Regions from separate parts of the Kitasatospora sp. GP30 genome, predicted to be linked through region 2. Evidence: riboswitches for the same ligand, from Rfam matches in the RefSeq annotation. Region 2 holds a riboswitch; each other region holds the start of a gene.
The links. A riboswitch is a leader RNA that binds a small molecule or an ion and turns the genes downstream of it on or off. The one in region 2 is predicted to bind cyclic di-AMP.
Positions count from the first base shown of each region.

Region 1: it holds a riboswitch for cyclic di-AMP, as region 2 does, so the genes downstream of both, P3T35_RS39730 (glycoside hydrolase family 16 protein) here and P3T35_RS32170 (transglycosylase family protein) in region 2, are expected to answer to the same signal.
Region 3: it holds a riboswitch for cyclic di-AMP, as region 2 does, so the genes downstream of both, P3T35_RS34690 (M23 family metallopeptidase) here and P3T35_RS32170 (transglycosylase family protein) in region 2, are expected to answer to the same signal.

Region 1 is NZ_JARZAH010000076.1:2,126-6,698, forward strand. It holds gene P3T35_RS39715 (DUF1059 domain-containing protein) at 113-307, shown strand; gene P3T35_RS39720 (class I SAM-dependent methyltransferase) at 530-1,591, shown strand; gene P3T35_RS39725 (ribonuclease) at 1,707-2,102, opposite strand; cyclic di-AMP (ydaO/yuaA leader) riboswitch at 2,398-2,531, shown strand; gene P3T35_RS39730 (glycoside hydrolase family 16 protein) at 2,534-3,874, shown strand; gene P3T35_RS39735 (hypothetical protein) at 3,885-4,313, opposite strand; gene P3T35_RS39740 (IclR family transcriptional regulator) at 4,349-4,573, opposite strand, start outside.
Region 2 is NZ_JARZAH010000035.1:65,204-69,776, forward strand. It holds gene P3T35_RS32160 (LacI family DNA-binding transcriptional regulator) at 1-961, shown strand, start outside; gene P3T35_RS32165 (hypothetical protein) at 1,056-1,265, opposite strand; gene P3T35_RS32170 (transglycosylase family protein) at 1,426-2,589, opposite strand; cyclic di-AMP (ydaO/yuaA leader) riboswitch at 2,597-2,741, opposite strand; gene P3T35_RS32175 (hypothetical protein) at 3,270-4,232, opposite strand.
Region 3 is NZ_JARZAH010000043.1:33,037-37,609, forward strand. It holds gene P3T35_RS34675 (sensor domain-containing protein) at 1-28, opposite strand, end outside; gene P3T35_RS34680 (GNAT family protein) at 93-689, opposite strand; gene P3T35_RS34685 (hypothetical protein) at 733-1,644, shown strand; gene P3T35_RS34690 (M23 family metallopeptidase) at 1,646-2,539, opposite strand; cyclic di-AMP (ydaO/yuaA leader) riboswitch at 2,553-2,722, opposite strand; gene P3T35_RS34695 (YiaA/YiaB family inner membrane protein) at 2,888-3,175, shown strand; gene P3T35_RS34700 (alpha/beta hydrolase) at 3,279-4,121, shown strand; gene P3T35_RS34705 (TetR-like C-terminal domain-containing protein) at 4,121-4,573, shown strand, end outside.

The sequences.
Region 1 (4,573 bases), on a different contig from region 2:
GCTGCGGAGGGAGAATGGTGACGCGACACGCGCGTGCCGCGGCCCGTCGGCCGTCCGGCCAGCCGGTGGCCCTCCGGTGGGTGCGGCGGCGTGCCGGGTCGGGAGGTCCACCATGCGCAAGGTCGCCGACTGTCGAGAGTTCCCCAGCGAGAGCAACTGCACGCTGTGCATCACCGGCGAGGAGGAAGAGGTGGTCCGTGCCGCCGCCGAGCACGCGGTCTCGGTGCACGGACACCAGGAAAGCAAGGAGCTGCGCGACCAGATCCGCGCGACGCTCAAGGACGAGCTGGTGCTCCAGCACACCTGAACCCGGACAGGCATGCCTGAACACGGGCACACGTGAACACACGTCCATGCCTGGACATGCGTTCGTCCATGCCTGGACATCCGTCGAGCCGCCCCCGCCGCCTACAGGAGTCCTACCGGAGTCCTGCGGGAGCTTCCGTATGGCCGGGGCGGTACGGGTCTGCTGGACTGGAGGTGCGCCGAGGAGGTGGTCACAGTGGCCGAGGACGCCAGGGGCGGCGCGATGAATTCCGCCGAGGAGGACCAGGCGATGGAGTTCCTGGTGCGGGTCGTCACGGATGCCGGGGCGGCCGTCGCAGGGCTCTGCACCGCGCTTGGCGACCGGCTCGGGCTCTACACCGCGATGGCCGGCGCCGGTCCGATGACCAGCGCCCGGCTGGCGGAGCTGACCGGTCTCCAGGAGCGCTACGTGCGCGAGTGGCTGGCCGCCCAGGTGGCCGGGGAGTACGTGGAGTACGACGCGGCGAACGACACCTACCTGCTCCCGGACGCGCACGCCGCAGTGCTCGCCTACCCGGAGGTCCCGACCTATGCCGGCGGATTCTTCACGCTCCTGCAGGCGCTGTACGCGACCGAGGACTCGCTGCTGGAGGCGTTCCGCACCGGGAGCGGGGTCGGTTGGGAGCAGCACAGCAGCGCGCTGTTCTCCGGTACCGCCAAGTTCTTCCGTCCCGGTTACGCGGGCGCACTGGTGCCGGAGTGGATCCCGGCGATGAACGGCACCGAGCGGAAGCTGCGGAACGGCGGCCGGGTGGCCGACGTGGGCTGCGGCTACGGCTACTCGACGCTGCTGATGGCGCGCGCCTATCCCCGGTCGCGGTTCCACGGCTTCGACTTCCACCAGCCGTCGATCGAGGCGGCGCGGGCGATCGCCGCCGAGCAGCGCCTCGCTGAACGGGTCGACTTCCAGGTGGCTACGGCCCAGGACTTCCCAGGCAGCGGATATGACCTGATCACCTTCTTCGACTGCCTGCACGACATGGGCGACCCGGGCGCGGCTCTGCGCCACGCCGAGCAGGTCCTGGCCGACGGCGGGAGCTGCATGATCGTCGAGCCCAACGCCTCCGCGGACGTCACGGCCAACGCCAATCCGATCGGCCGGGCGCTGACCGCTGCCTCCGTCGCGGTCTGCCTGCCCTCGGCGCTGGCCCAGCAGGGGCCGACGGCACTGGGCAACCACGCCGGTGAGGATGTCATGCGGCACCTCGCCGACGACGCCGGGCTGCATCACTGGAGGCTCGCCGCCGAGAGTCCGGTGAACCGTGTGTACGCCGCGAGCAGGTAGCCGGAGCCAGGGGGACCGGGTGTACACCGCGAGCAGGTGGCCGTACGAGCGGTCCAGCCCCTCCCGAACCGCCTCGGGAGGGGCTGGACCGTGCCGTAGCCCGGTCAGCAGGTGATCAGCAGGTGAAGTCGATCAGGTAGAACGTGGAGTAGTGGTCGGAGGTGTAGTAGTCCTCCTGGTCACCCTCGCCGGTGATGATTCTGCGGGCACCGCGGGTGGAGATGCCCGGGGTGACCACGGTGTACTCGTGGTAGTAGCCGTAGGACTGGGCCGGCAGGACGCCCTCGCGGTTCTGGAAGACCACGCCGTCCTGGGAGTACGGGAACGGGCCGCCGTTGGCGATCTCGTTCAGAGTGTCGTCGGCCTGCTGGGGGAGGGCGCTCTGGCAGATGTTGCCGCTCACATCGGCGTGGGCGTCGGTGGCGACGAGAACGGTGGGGGCCAGGGTGAGCAGGCCGACGGTCAGCACGGACGCGGTACGCGACTTCAACGCGCGTAGAAGAGTCTGCATGTGCAGCAGTCTGGAGTCCTGGGAGCTTCCTGGGAAGGTGTCGCGCAAGACTTCATGTCCACGTAACTTGCCTGCTGCGCAGGCTACTTGTGGGCGTCGCCGACGGGGGCGGCAGGGGTCGGTGTGACCCTTGCGACACTTCTTAAACATTGTTAATGATCACATCATCTGCCTAGCCTGCACGCGTTCGCCGACTCCGGCGGATCCATCGTCGGGACGCCGAGTCCTGCCTGCCCGACGGCGGTGACCACAGCATCGCCATGGGCAGGAGCGGGGGACCCAGTAGTGCCGCGACTCTGCTCGCACGCCCAAGTGGTGTGCGGGGTGCGCCGCGGCTAGGGGTGAGGCCGTCCGCTCCCGCGAGCGACGGCCGGGCACAGTGCGGCCCGAACCCGACAGCTAACTCCGCAGGCGTCGCACGAGGAACTGCCGTGATCCCTGCCGCCACCCCAGCCCGCCTCGGCATCGTCGCCGGCGCCCTGGGTCTGCTCGCCGTGCCGATGGTCGGCCAGGTCAACGCCTGGGCCAGCCCTGCCGCCGCGCCGACCGTCACCCAGGACCGCCTGACCCCGACCAGCGCCGCCACCAACGCCAACGTCACCGCCGACCTGACCGTGCACTCCAGCTCCTGCTTCACCGTGAAGAAGCTCGGCGTCGGCGTGCGCGACGCGGCCGGCCACAACCTCGACTTCCCCGGCTCGCACAGCAATGTGCAGCTCTGCCCGGGCGGGGTCTCGATGACCACCGGCGCCCGCAGCTTCCCGATCGGCAGCTACACCGTCTTCGGCTACTACCAGGACCAGGCCGGTGCCTGGCACAACCTGGCGAGCAAGCAGCTCACCGTTGCCAAGACCGCCCCGGCGCCGACCCCGGCGCCCAAGCCCGCGCCGGCCCCGACTCCCGCACCCAAGCCGACGCCGACCCCGGCGCCCAAGCCCGCGCCGACCCCGGCCCCGGCCCCGGCGCCCAAGCCCGCGCCGGCCCCGGCGCCCGGCTCCACGCCCACCCCGGCCCCCACTCCCGTCCCGTCCACGCCTCCGTCCCCCTCGGCCCCGGCCTCGCCGATCGCCGGCAAGTCGCTGGCCTGGTCGGACGAGTTCAACGGCAGCAGCGTGGACACCAACCGCTGGAACGACACCACCAGCGGCGCCTACCACTACGGCACCCACAACCCCAACGACAACAAGCTCGACTGGCTCGACCCGTCCGCGGTCACCATCGCCAACGGCGACGCCACCTTCACCGCCACGCCCAGCACCAAGGTCCTGGAGAACGGCGACAAGGCCTGGAACACCGGTCTGCTCACCACCCAGAAGTCCCCGCAGAACTTCCAGGTGCACACCGGCGACTACGCCGAGACCCGGGTGCAGCTGCCGACCCAGCAGGGCGCCTGGGCGTCGTTCTGGACCTGGGAGAACGGCAACACCGCGCTGGGGACCAGCCACGGTGAGATCGACTCCTTCGAGTACCACCCCGACAACCCGAACGTGCTGGAGCTGACCAACCACGTCAACACCGCCTACATGGGGTTCAGGGACGCCAACGCGATCAAGCCGGGCGCGTGGGTGACCGTCGGCACCTACTACGGCGCCAACTCGGTCGACTGGTACGTCAACGGCGTCAAGGTCTTCTCCGACGGCAAGGGCGTCGGCCAGAACTGGTCGGCCAGCCTGATCCTGGACCTGTCCGTCAGTGCGGGCAAGTACCACCCCGCGCCGTCGACTTCGACCCCGATCACCATGGCGGCCGACTACGTGCGCGTCTACCGCTGACGCCGGCCGGTTACCGGACGACCCGGACCACGAACGACCCCGTGTCGTTCGAGTGGTCCGGGTCGTTCGCGCTCTGCACCTCAACCCGCCCGCCGGTGAGGGTTCCTGACGCGCCGTCGGAAATCCGGATCGGCACCAGCGCGGTCGCCGACCGCAGCGCCCCGAGCCCGGCCGGGAAGCTGCAACGGACCACGGTGCCAAGGAGGTCGGGGGTGCAGTCGGTCGGGAAGTACGGCCCGACGGCATGGGTCCGGGCGGGCAGCCGGACCGTCACGGTGAACTTCCCGGCTACATCGGGCCCGTTGTTGGCCAGGAGGGCGCGAACCGTGGTGGTGCCGCCGGGCGGGGCCGGATCCGGGTCGAGCGGCACCACCATGAGATCGGCGGGGTGGCCGGCCAGCACGGCGGCGCTGAGCAGGGGCACGAGCAGCGAGCGCATGGCGTCACTCTAGGCCACCACGACTATTCGAAGCGTCAGGGCGCGAGCACGCTGCCGAGGCGTTCGGCGATTCCCTGCATCACGCTGACCAGTGGCTCGCCCCCGCTCTGCTCCTCCAGCGCCCGGATCCTGGCCTCCGGACCGGACACCGACAGCGCCGTCGGAGTCGGCGCGCCCGGCACCGCCACCGCGATGCAGCGCACCCCGATCTCCTGCTCCTGGTCGTCGATCACATAGCCGACCTCGCGGGCCTGGGCCAG
Region 2 (4,573 bases):
CAGCCGCGTCCTCAACGGCAAGGCGGGCGTCTCCGCGACCACCCGCCAGACCGTGCTGGCGGCTCTCGACGTGCTCGGCTACGAGCGGCCGACCCGGCTGCGCCAGCGCAGCGCCGGGCTGATCGGGCTGATCACCCCGGAGCTGAGCAACCCGATCTTCCCGGCACTGGCCCAGGTGATCGAGCAGGTGCTCAGCCGGCACGGCTACACCCCGGTGCTCTGCACCCAGACCCCCGGCGGCTCCACCGAGGACGAACTGGTCGAGATGCTGGTGGACCGCCAGGTCGCGGGCATCGTCTTCGTCTCCGGGCTGCATGCCGACACCACCGCCGACCACGACCGGTACGCCAAACTGACGGGCCGCCAGGTGCCGTTCGTGCTGATCAACGGCTACAGCGAGAAGATCGCCGCGCCGTTCATCTCGCCGGACGACCGGGCCGCGATGTGGATGGCGGTGCAGCACCTGGCCGAGCTCGGACACGAGCGGATCGGCCTGGCGGTCGGGCAGCGCCGCTTCGTGCCGGTGCAGCGCAAGATCGAGGGCTTCACCGCCGCGATGCGGTCGGTGCTCGGGGTCGCCGCCGAGGAGGCCGAGCAGCTGGTGCACTCCACCCTGTTCAGCGTGGAGGGCGGGCACGCGGCCGCCGGCGCGCTGCTCGACCAGGGCTGCACCGCGATCGTCTGCGGCAGCGACATGATGGCGCTGGGCGCGATCCGGGCGGTGCGCCAGCGCGGGCTGAGCGTGCCGGGGGACGTCTCGGTGGTGGGATTCGACGATTCGCCGCTGATCGCCTTCACCGAGCCGCCGCTCACCACCATCCGCCAGCCGGTGGAGGCGATGGCCACCGCCGCGGTGGACGCGCTCCTCGAGGAGGTCGGCGGCCAGTCCACCCAGCGGACCGAGTTCATGTTCCAGCCGGAGCTGGTCATGCGCGGCTCCACCGGAGCCCGGCCGCGATAAGAGTCCATCTCAGCGCCGCTCAGCGGGTGCCGCCGGCCCTTCGGGGTCGGCGGCACTTCGCGTTTCGCGGGCGGCCGGTCAGCTGGTCGGCCGGTCAGCCGCTCTCGGCGTCGCTGCGCCGCTCGTGGGTGAACCGGCCGGCATCGTCGGCCTCGCCGGTGCGGGCCTCGGTGCGCCGGGAGCGCGCCAGGTAGTCACGGACGATCAGTTCGACCGCGTCCTGCGGGTTGCCGGCGCCGCTGAGCATCATCACGTCGATGGCCAGATCGGCGTCCAGGCTGACGGTCACCTTGGGCTTGGGCACGGGTTCTCCTCGGGTCTGCCGGAGCCCTCAGCATGCCCTGTGGCGCCGTACCCGGCCAGGGCCCGACCGGGGAACGGCCGAGGGCCGCCCCACGTGCGGGAGGCGGCCCTCGGCTGCTTTCGGTGCGCGGCGGCTCAGCGCCTGCCGCTGGTGCGGCGGGTCAGACCCGGCCGGCGAAGTCCGGGGTGTAGTTCGAGATGGTCTCGAACTTCACGCCGGCGCTCGGGTTGGCGGCCTCCACGAACTTGCCGCCGCCCACGTACAGGCCCACGTGGTAGACACCGGAGGCGGTGCCGTTGCTGGACCAGAAGAGCAGGTCGCCCGGCTGCAGGCTGTCCAGCGACACCCGGGTGGAGGCGGCGGCCTGGTCGGCGGCGATGCGCGGGATGGAGACGCCGGCCTGGGCCATCGCGGCCTGGGTCAGGCCGGAGCAGTCCCAACCGCCGTTGCTGCTGCCGCCCCAGACGTAGGCCTGGCCGACCTTGGACTCCGCGAAGCTGATCGCGGCGGCGAAGGCACCGGTGGCGCTCTGGGCGCTGGTGGAACTGCTCTGCAGGCTGGTGGTGCGGGCCGGGACCGAAGCCGGGGCCGGGGTGGCGGCGTCCGAGGAGTCGTCAGCGTTCTTGGCGGGCGCCGCGGGGGTGGCCACGGCGACCGTGCCCAGCTCGAGCTTCTCGCCCGGGTAGATCCAGTTCGGGCCCTGGGTCAGCACCGACTTGTTGAGGTCGTAGAGCTTCTGCCAGCCGCCGTCCACGTTGTGCTTCTGGGCGATGGTGGACAGCCAGTCGCCGGGCACCACGGTGTAGGTCTGGTGGTCGGCGTGCTGCGCCGGGGCGGCCTGCGGCGCCGGAGCCTGCTGCTGCGCGGGGGCGGCCGGGGCGGCCGGGGCGGCCGGGGCCGGGGTGCTGCTGGTGCTGCCCGCGCTGGTGTCGACCTGCGCCGGGGCGCCGCCGGCGGTCAGGCCCGCCTGGATGGAGCAGACCGGCCAGGCGCCGGGGCCCTGGTCGGCGAGCACCTTCTCGGCGACGGCGATCTGCTGGTCCTTGGTGGCCAGGTTGGCCTGCGGGGCGTACTGGGTGCCGCCGTAGGCCGCCCAGGTGGAGGAGGTGAACTGCAGGCCGCCGTAGAAGCCGTTGCCGGTGTTGATGCTCCAGTTGTTGGTGCTCTCGCAGGCAGCGACCTTGTCCCAGACCGAGACCGGCGCGGCGGAGGCGGTGGTGGCGGTGATGCACGGCAGGGCCAGGCCCAGGCCGAGCAGGCCGGTGGCGGCAATCGCGCGCTTGGCGTTGCGGGACGGACGGTTCGTGCCAGTCGTGGGCAGCATGAAGACGCGTTCCTCTCCTACGCCTACGAGGTGAGCTGTCGGATTCGGGCTGGAGTTGCCCGGCCGTGCGTGCACGGCTTCACCCCAAGCCCCGGTCTCCCGGGGCGGCTTACCTGGGTCCCCCGCTCCTGCCGTGGTTGCGTTTTCGCGCCGCCAGCAGGGTCGGTGGCAGGACTCGGCGTCCGGTCTGCTGGGTCCGTGTGACCACGAACGGGGAGCACGTTAGACAGACATAAGAAGGAATCGCAAACAGCTGTGAGTGACATCACACAGTGTTCACTCGACCTTCAAGATCGCCATGTGGCGGTAGCTGATGGGGCGTTGGGTCGCGGACCGGCAACTGGGTTGTTCGCCAGCGAAGTTGCCGCCCTTTCAGGCTGATGGGCCATTCAAAATCCGAGGCCCTCGCGGGAGGCTTTCCCGGCAACTTCCAAGGGACTTGAAGGTGCTCTGACAGGTACTCGTTACCAATTCGAGACCGGTGGCCTGACGGGGTGCTAGAAGGGTCAAAACGGACAGATGTGGGCAGATTGACGAACCCTGTGAAGGCATGGCCCCGAACTGAGCCCCTGCCAGCGGAGACCAGCGGAGGCCGGTGGGCGTCGGTGGGTGTCCGTGCATGTGAAAGGCCCCGCCCGCGTCCCAGGGGACGCGAACGGGGCCGGCCGGACTGCGGGGGCTCAGGCCTCCTCGGAAGCCTCTCCAGCGGCCTGTGCGGGGAGCCGCGGGCCCTCCGCGACCGGCTCGGGCTCGGCGGGCTCGGGCAGCGCGGCCAGGTACACCGAGGCGATCAGCTGACCGACCGTCGGGTAGGCGCCGATCGGCGCGGCGCTCGGGCAGCCGGTCTCCTCGGCGGCGGCCAGCAGCGCCTCGCCGCTCACCTCCGGGCCGATCACCAGCGGGGCCAGGGCGGGCCGCTGCGAGCCGGTGGCCCGCAGGTGCTCGACGGCGCCGGCCACCGAGCCGGGCACGTCCAGGGCGGCGGCCACCACCGGCACCGCCAGCCGGGCCGCGAGCAGCACGCCGGTGACGCCGGCCGCCGCGGCGGCCTCCTCGCCGCCCACCGTGGTCAGCACCACGCCGTCGGCGGCCGTGGCGATGGCGAACAGGCGGGCACGGTCGGCGCGGGCCAGACCGGCCTCGGAGAGCCGCACGTGCACCGCCTCGGCCAGCAGCGGGTGCGGGCCGAGCGGCTCGGTCACCTGCGCCCCGGTCTCGGCGGCGAGCTGGTGCAGCCCGGCCAGGAAGTCATGGGGTCCGGTGGCGAGCGGCACCAGCACCGGGGCGGGCAGGCCCAGCTCGGCGGCCCGGGCCACCAGGTCGGCGACGGTGGGGGCGGTGTGGCCCGGCTGCGTTTGGGGAGCGTCCTGCTCGTCCCGCTCCTCCTGGGCCGCCGGCTCGGCGGCCGTGGTCGGCAGCCAGCCGGCCAGCATTTCGATGCCGGGCTGTTCGCCGCGGATCACCGAGATCAGCTCGTCCACCACCGCCACCGCCTCGGGCGTCGCCTCGGCCGGCACCGCGAGGACCAGCGGCGCCGCGCCGACCGGGACCTCGGGGCGCTCGGGACGGCGGTGGCGCCCCCGTGCTCGGGAGCCTGGCGTGCGGACGGGCAGTTGTGCGCCCGGGATGGCTGCAGTGCTCATGGCGCAGAATCGTAGGACATACGCGTGATCAGTCCGCATCGGGCTGCCGGTCGATTGCCCGCCGCCCGGCTCCGCTCCGCCGATGGCAAGGCCCGGCGTCCGGAAAACCGGCCTCTCGTTCCATTGATGTGACGGAGTGTGAGGGTTCGGATGCGAACTCGACCGTGGAATGGGCCTGTCAATGGCTGAACCGGTCAGAGAGTCGTGGACGTCCCCTGACACGGGGTGACGATCGAAGAGCTGAATCACCCTCAAATGTCCAGTTCTGTCTGGCGGATTGTGTCGGTTTGGCGAGGGTTTGTCACATCAAGTTCCTGACGGTGCACGCGCAAAATCGCATG
Region 3 (4,573 bases), on a different contig from region 2:
CCGTGGTCGCGAAGGTCGTCGTCGTCATGCCTCCACCCTGCCGGGGCGGGCGCCGCGCGGTAATGCGGCTGCCCGGCGAACCCGGGGTGGGGTTAACCCCCCGCTGCCCCGCCCACCGTGGTGCCGCCCGGGCTCCACTCGTGCTCCAGCAGCGAGTACTGCAGCGCGTCGTGCCACTCGCCGCGCAGGTGGAGGTCGTCGCGGATCCGGCCCTCCAGCTGGAAGCCGACCTTGCGCAGCACCCGGGCCGACGCGAGGTTGGCCGGATCCAGACGGGCGGCCAGCCGGTGCAGCCCGAGCTCGCCGAAGGCGAAGTCGCACAGCATCCGGGCGATCTCGGTGGCGTACCCGAGCCCCCAGGCGTCCCGCCGCAGCGCGTACCCGATGAACGCCGCGCGCTGCGCCTCGGTTCCCTCGATGCCGAGCACCGCGTTGCCGAGCGGCACGGCGTCCTCGCCGTCCTCGGTCAGGGTGGCGGCCATCCGGAAGACGGTGCGCGGCTGCTTCTCCGCCTCGTCCAGGTAGAGCGCGACCTGGTCGGCGCAGTCCTCCCGGTCGCGCGGCTCGAACGAGAGGTAGCGGGCGGTCTCCGGATCGCCGAAGATCGCGTGCAACGCGTCGATGTCGCGCGGCACATGGTGGAACTCACGGATGGTGAGCCGTGGCCCGGTGAGCAGGACGGGGTGCATGGCACGTACGGTAGTGCCCGCCGAAGCGGTTACCGTACCGGTCATGGACGACGAGAACCTGCGGCTGGCACCCCGGCCGCACACCGCTGAGCTGCTGCGTTGGGCTGCCGAGCAGGGTCTCGACCCAGTGCCGGAGGGTCCGCTGAACGCGGTCCTGGCGCTGCTCGAACTGGGTGACGCCCGGATGTACGACGGCTTCCCCGAGCTCACCTCCGCGCTGGTGCAGGAGCTGCTCTACGAGCGGATCCACCTGTATGTGCAGCCCGCCCCGGACGAGGACCCGCTGGCCTACGGCGCCGCCGTCCGACTGCTGATCGACCACCAGCGGGCGGCCCGGCGGTTGAACGCCAAGCGGCAGCAGCGGCTGCACGAGGAGGCCGAGTGGCAGGGCGAGCTGCTGGCCGGGCTGCTGCGCCAGCCGCACCTGCTGACCTGGCCCCGGCTGTACACCCTGCTGCTGCGCGCCGCCGGGGTGGACACCGCCGACGAGAACGCGGTGCGGGCCTGGCTGGACTGGTTCCGGGTGCTCGATCCGCACGACCGGATCGCGGTGCTCGCCGAACTCACGGAGCTGGAGCAGCCGGAGGGCGTGGACGGCTGGACCGAGGGCGTGCTGCTGTCGATCGGCATGGCCACCGACGGCGCCCGGCTGCTGGTGGAGGACCACCTGAAGCAGCGCAGCTACCGCAACCTGGCCGATCTGACCGCCCTTGGCCTCCCGATGCCCGCCGAACTGGCCGGCGACCTCCCCGAGTTCGAGGCGGCGGTGCAGGCCGAGGCGGTGCGGCTGCTCGGGCAGTGGACGGTTCCCGGGCTGCCGGAGCTGCTGCTGACGGAGTATCAGGACCTGGCGCCCGAGCCGGGCGCCGCCGAGGTGGACCAGTACATCGTCAAGCGCGGCCTGGTGGAGCTGCCGGACATCGGGCAGTGGGACGGCACCGCCGAAGGCGAGTGAGCTAGTCGGTGACCCCGTGCGCCTGCAGCCAGGCCAGCGCGTCGTCCGGGGCGCCGCCGCCCGGGCGGACCTCCAGGTGCAGGCGCGGGCCGGTGGCGCGGCTGCCGGTGGCGCCGACCTGGCCGAGCACGGCGCCCGGGGCCAGCTCCCCGCCGGTGGCGGAGATCGAGGCGAGGTGGCAGTACCAGAGCTCGGTGCCGTCCGGCAGGGTCTGGATCACCCGGTAGCCGTAGCGGCCGGACCAGCCGGCCGAGCTGACGGCGCCGGCGGTGATCGCGCGCACCGGCGTGTGGGCGGGCGCGGAGATCTCGACGCCGGTGCGCAGCTGCACCCAAGGGGTGGCGGCCGGGGTGTCGACGGTGTAGCCGGGCAGCGGGGAGACGGCGGCCGGCTGCTCGGCGGGTGCGGCCATGGCGGCTTCGGAGGCCTCGGCGGGAGCCGCCGGCTGCTCGGTGCGGGTGGCCTGCTCGGTGGCGGCCGCCTGCTGGGCGGCCCGCTTGGCGGCTGCCTCCTGCGCGGCGGCCAACCGGGCCGCCTCCTGCCGGGCGCTCTCCTGGTGGGCAGCGCCCTGGCCGGCCGTCAGCTGGTCGGCGTCCTCGCCGTCCTCGGCGCCCGGGGCGCCGTCGGCCTGCTGCTGGATGCGGGCGGCCAGCGCCAGCCCGGGGTCCGCCTGGTCGGGCGCGCTCACCGCGGGCGCGGCGCTCGTCGGGGCGGCGGCCGCGGCGGCGGTGGCGGTGAAGCCGGTGGCGCCGAGGGCGGCGGCCATCGCGGTGACTCCGAGCACCGGGGCGCTGGTGCGGGTCTGCTTGGGCAGCCGGTGGCGGGCGGTGTCGTCGGGCGCGTCGGGGTGGTCGAGCAGGCCGCTGTTGCCATGCGGGGTGTGCGTCAACGCCACGGGGGGCGCGCTCCTTTCCTTCCCTCGCGCCTACCGGGTTAGCTGACGGGTTCGGAGCGGAAGGTCTCCTACCGAGCGGCCCCGGCCGTGGCCGGGATCGCTCCGATTCACCCCAAGGAACGGTGGTTCCCCGGCTCCCGACCTGCGGTTGAGGCAGGCCTGCGGATTAGGCGACGCGCACGGTGCCGTCAGGGTACGGCGTTTCCGACCGCGCTGCGTTATCAAACGTTAATCCTAGGAGCTCCTGATTCCAAGCCGCCCCCGTGGGATTGACCGCCCCTCACGCTGAGTGCCGAACTGAGTACGCGTACTCAGGTGCCGCGCACCGGAGTTGGCGATCCTTCACACATGACTTCCTCGGTGCAGCCGCGTACCACGTCCGCCTACTACGTCCAGGCGATCCTCTCCTTCGCCCTTGCCGGCAGCGGACTCGCGATCGGCATCGCCTATCTGCCGGTCAGCGCATGGGTGCGCGCCTTCCTCGCGCTCGGCGCGCTCTACACCGTGACCTCGGCGTTCACCCTGGCCAAGGTGATCCGGGACCGCCAGCAGGAGGGCGAGGTGGTCAACCGGGTCGACCAGGCGCGCCTGGAGAAGCTGCTCGCCGAGCACGATCCGTTCCGGGTGGAGTCCTGATGCCACTGGCCGTCCAGGGGTTGACGGCTAAGGCTATTAGCCATAGCTTTGTGGGTGTCGGCAGCAGCCGGCACCCACCGATCCCGGTCAGGAGGCCCGCGCCATGAACGCCACGAACGCCACCAGCACCGCCCCGCAGACCCAGTACCTCCGACTCCCCGGCGGCACCCTCGCCTTCGACGACACTCCGGGCACCGGCGGCGGCGCCCCGGTGCTGCTGCTCCCCGGGATGCTCCAGGACCGGGCCCTGTTCCGGCACCTGCGCCCGCTGCTCGCCGCGGCCGGCCACCGGGTGATCACCATGGACCTGCGCGGCTGGGGCGAGTCCTCGATCGACTGGGACGACTACAGCCCGGCCTCGGCGGCCGCGGACGCCATCGCCCTCCTCGACCACCTGAAGATCGACAAGGCCGTGCTGGTCGGCCACTCCTACTGCGGTGCCAGCGTGGTCCGGGTCGCCGCCGACGCGCCGGAGCGGGTGGCCGGGATCGTGCTGATGAACGCCTTCATCGAGAAGGTCCCGGCCACCGCCTTCGAGAAGGCCATGGTCAAGACCCTCGGCTCGGCCGTGCTGGCCTTCCCCAAGGTCTGGGGCTACTACCTGAACAAGGTGGCCTACCCGGGCGGAGTGACCGAGGAGATCGCCGCCTACAACGCCGGCCTGGTCGCCGACCTGCGCACCCCGGGCCGCCGCAAGGCCACCCGCGGCCAGGTGTTCGGCGACTCGGCGCCGATCGGCTGGAGCACCGGGGTGAACGTCCCGACCCTGGTGGTGATGGGCAGCAAGGACCCCGACTTCCCCGACCCGGAGCTGGTGGCGGGCCGTCAGGTGGCCGCGCTGAACGGCCGTAAGGTGATGATCGACGGCGCCGGTCACTACCCGCAGGCCCAGTTCCCGCAGGCCACCGCCGACGCCCTGCTCCCGTTCCTGAAGGAGGTGGCCTGATGCCCCGTGCCGGACTCAACCCGGACGCCGTGGTCGACCACGCCCTGGCCCTGATCGACGAGGACGGGCCGGACGCCCTGACCCTGGCCGCCGTCGCCGCCAGGGCCGGGGTCGCCGCTCCCTCGCTCTACAAGCACGTGCCGGGCGGACTGGCCGGACTGCGCCGACTGATCGCCATCCGGGTCACCACCGACCTGGCCGGGGAACTGCGCCGGGCGATCGCCGGGCAGCACGGCGAGCCGGCGGTGACGGCGCTGATGCAGGCCTACCACTCCTACGCGATGACCTATCCGCTGCGGTACGCGGCGCTGCCGCAGGCGCCGCTGCCCGGCGACGAGCAGCTGATGGACGCGGCCACCCTGCTGGTCGGCACCATCTTCGAGATCCTCGCCGACTACGGCATCACCGACTCCGAGGCGGTGCACGCGGCCCGCTCGGTGCGCGCCATCGCC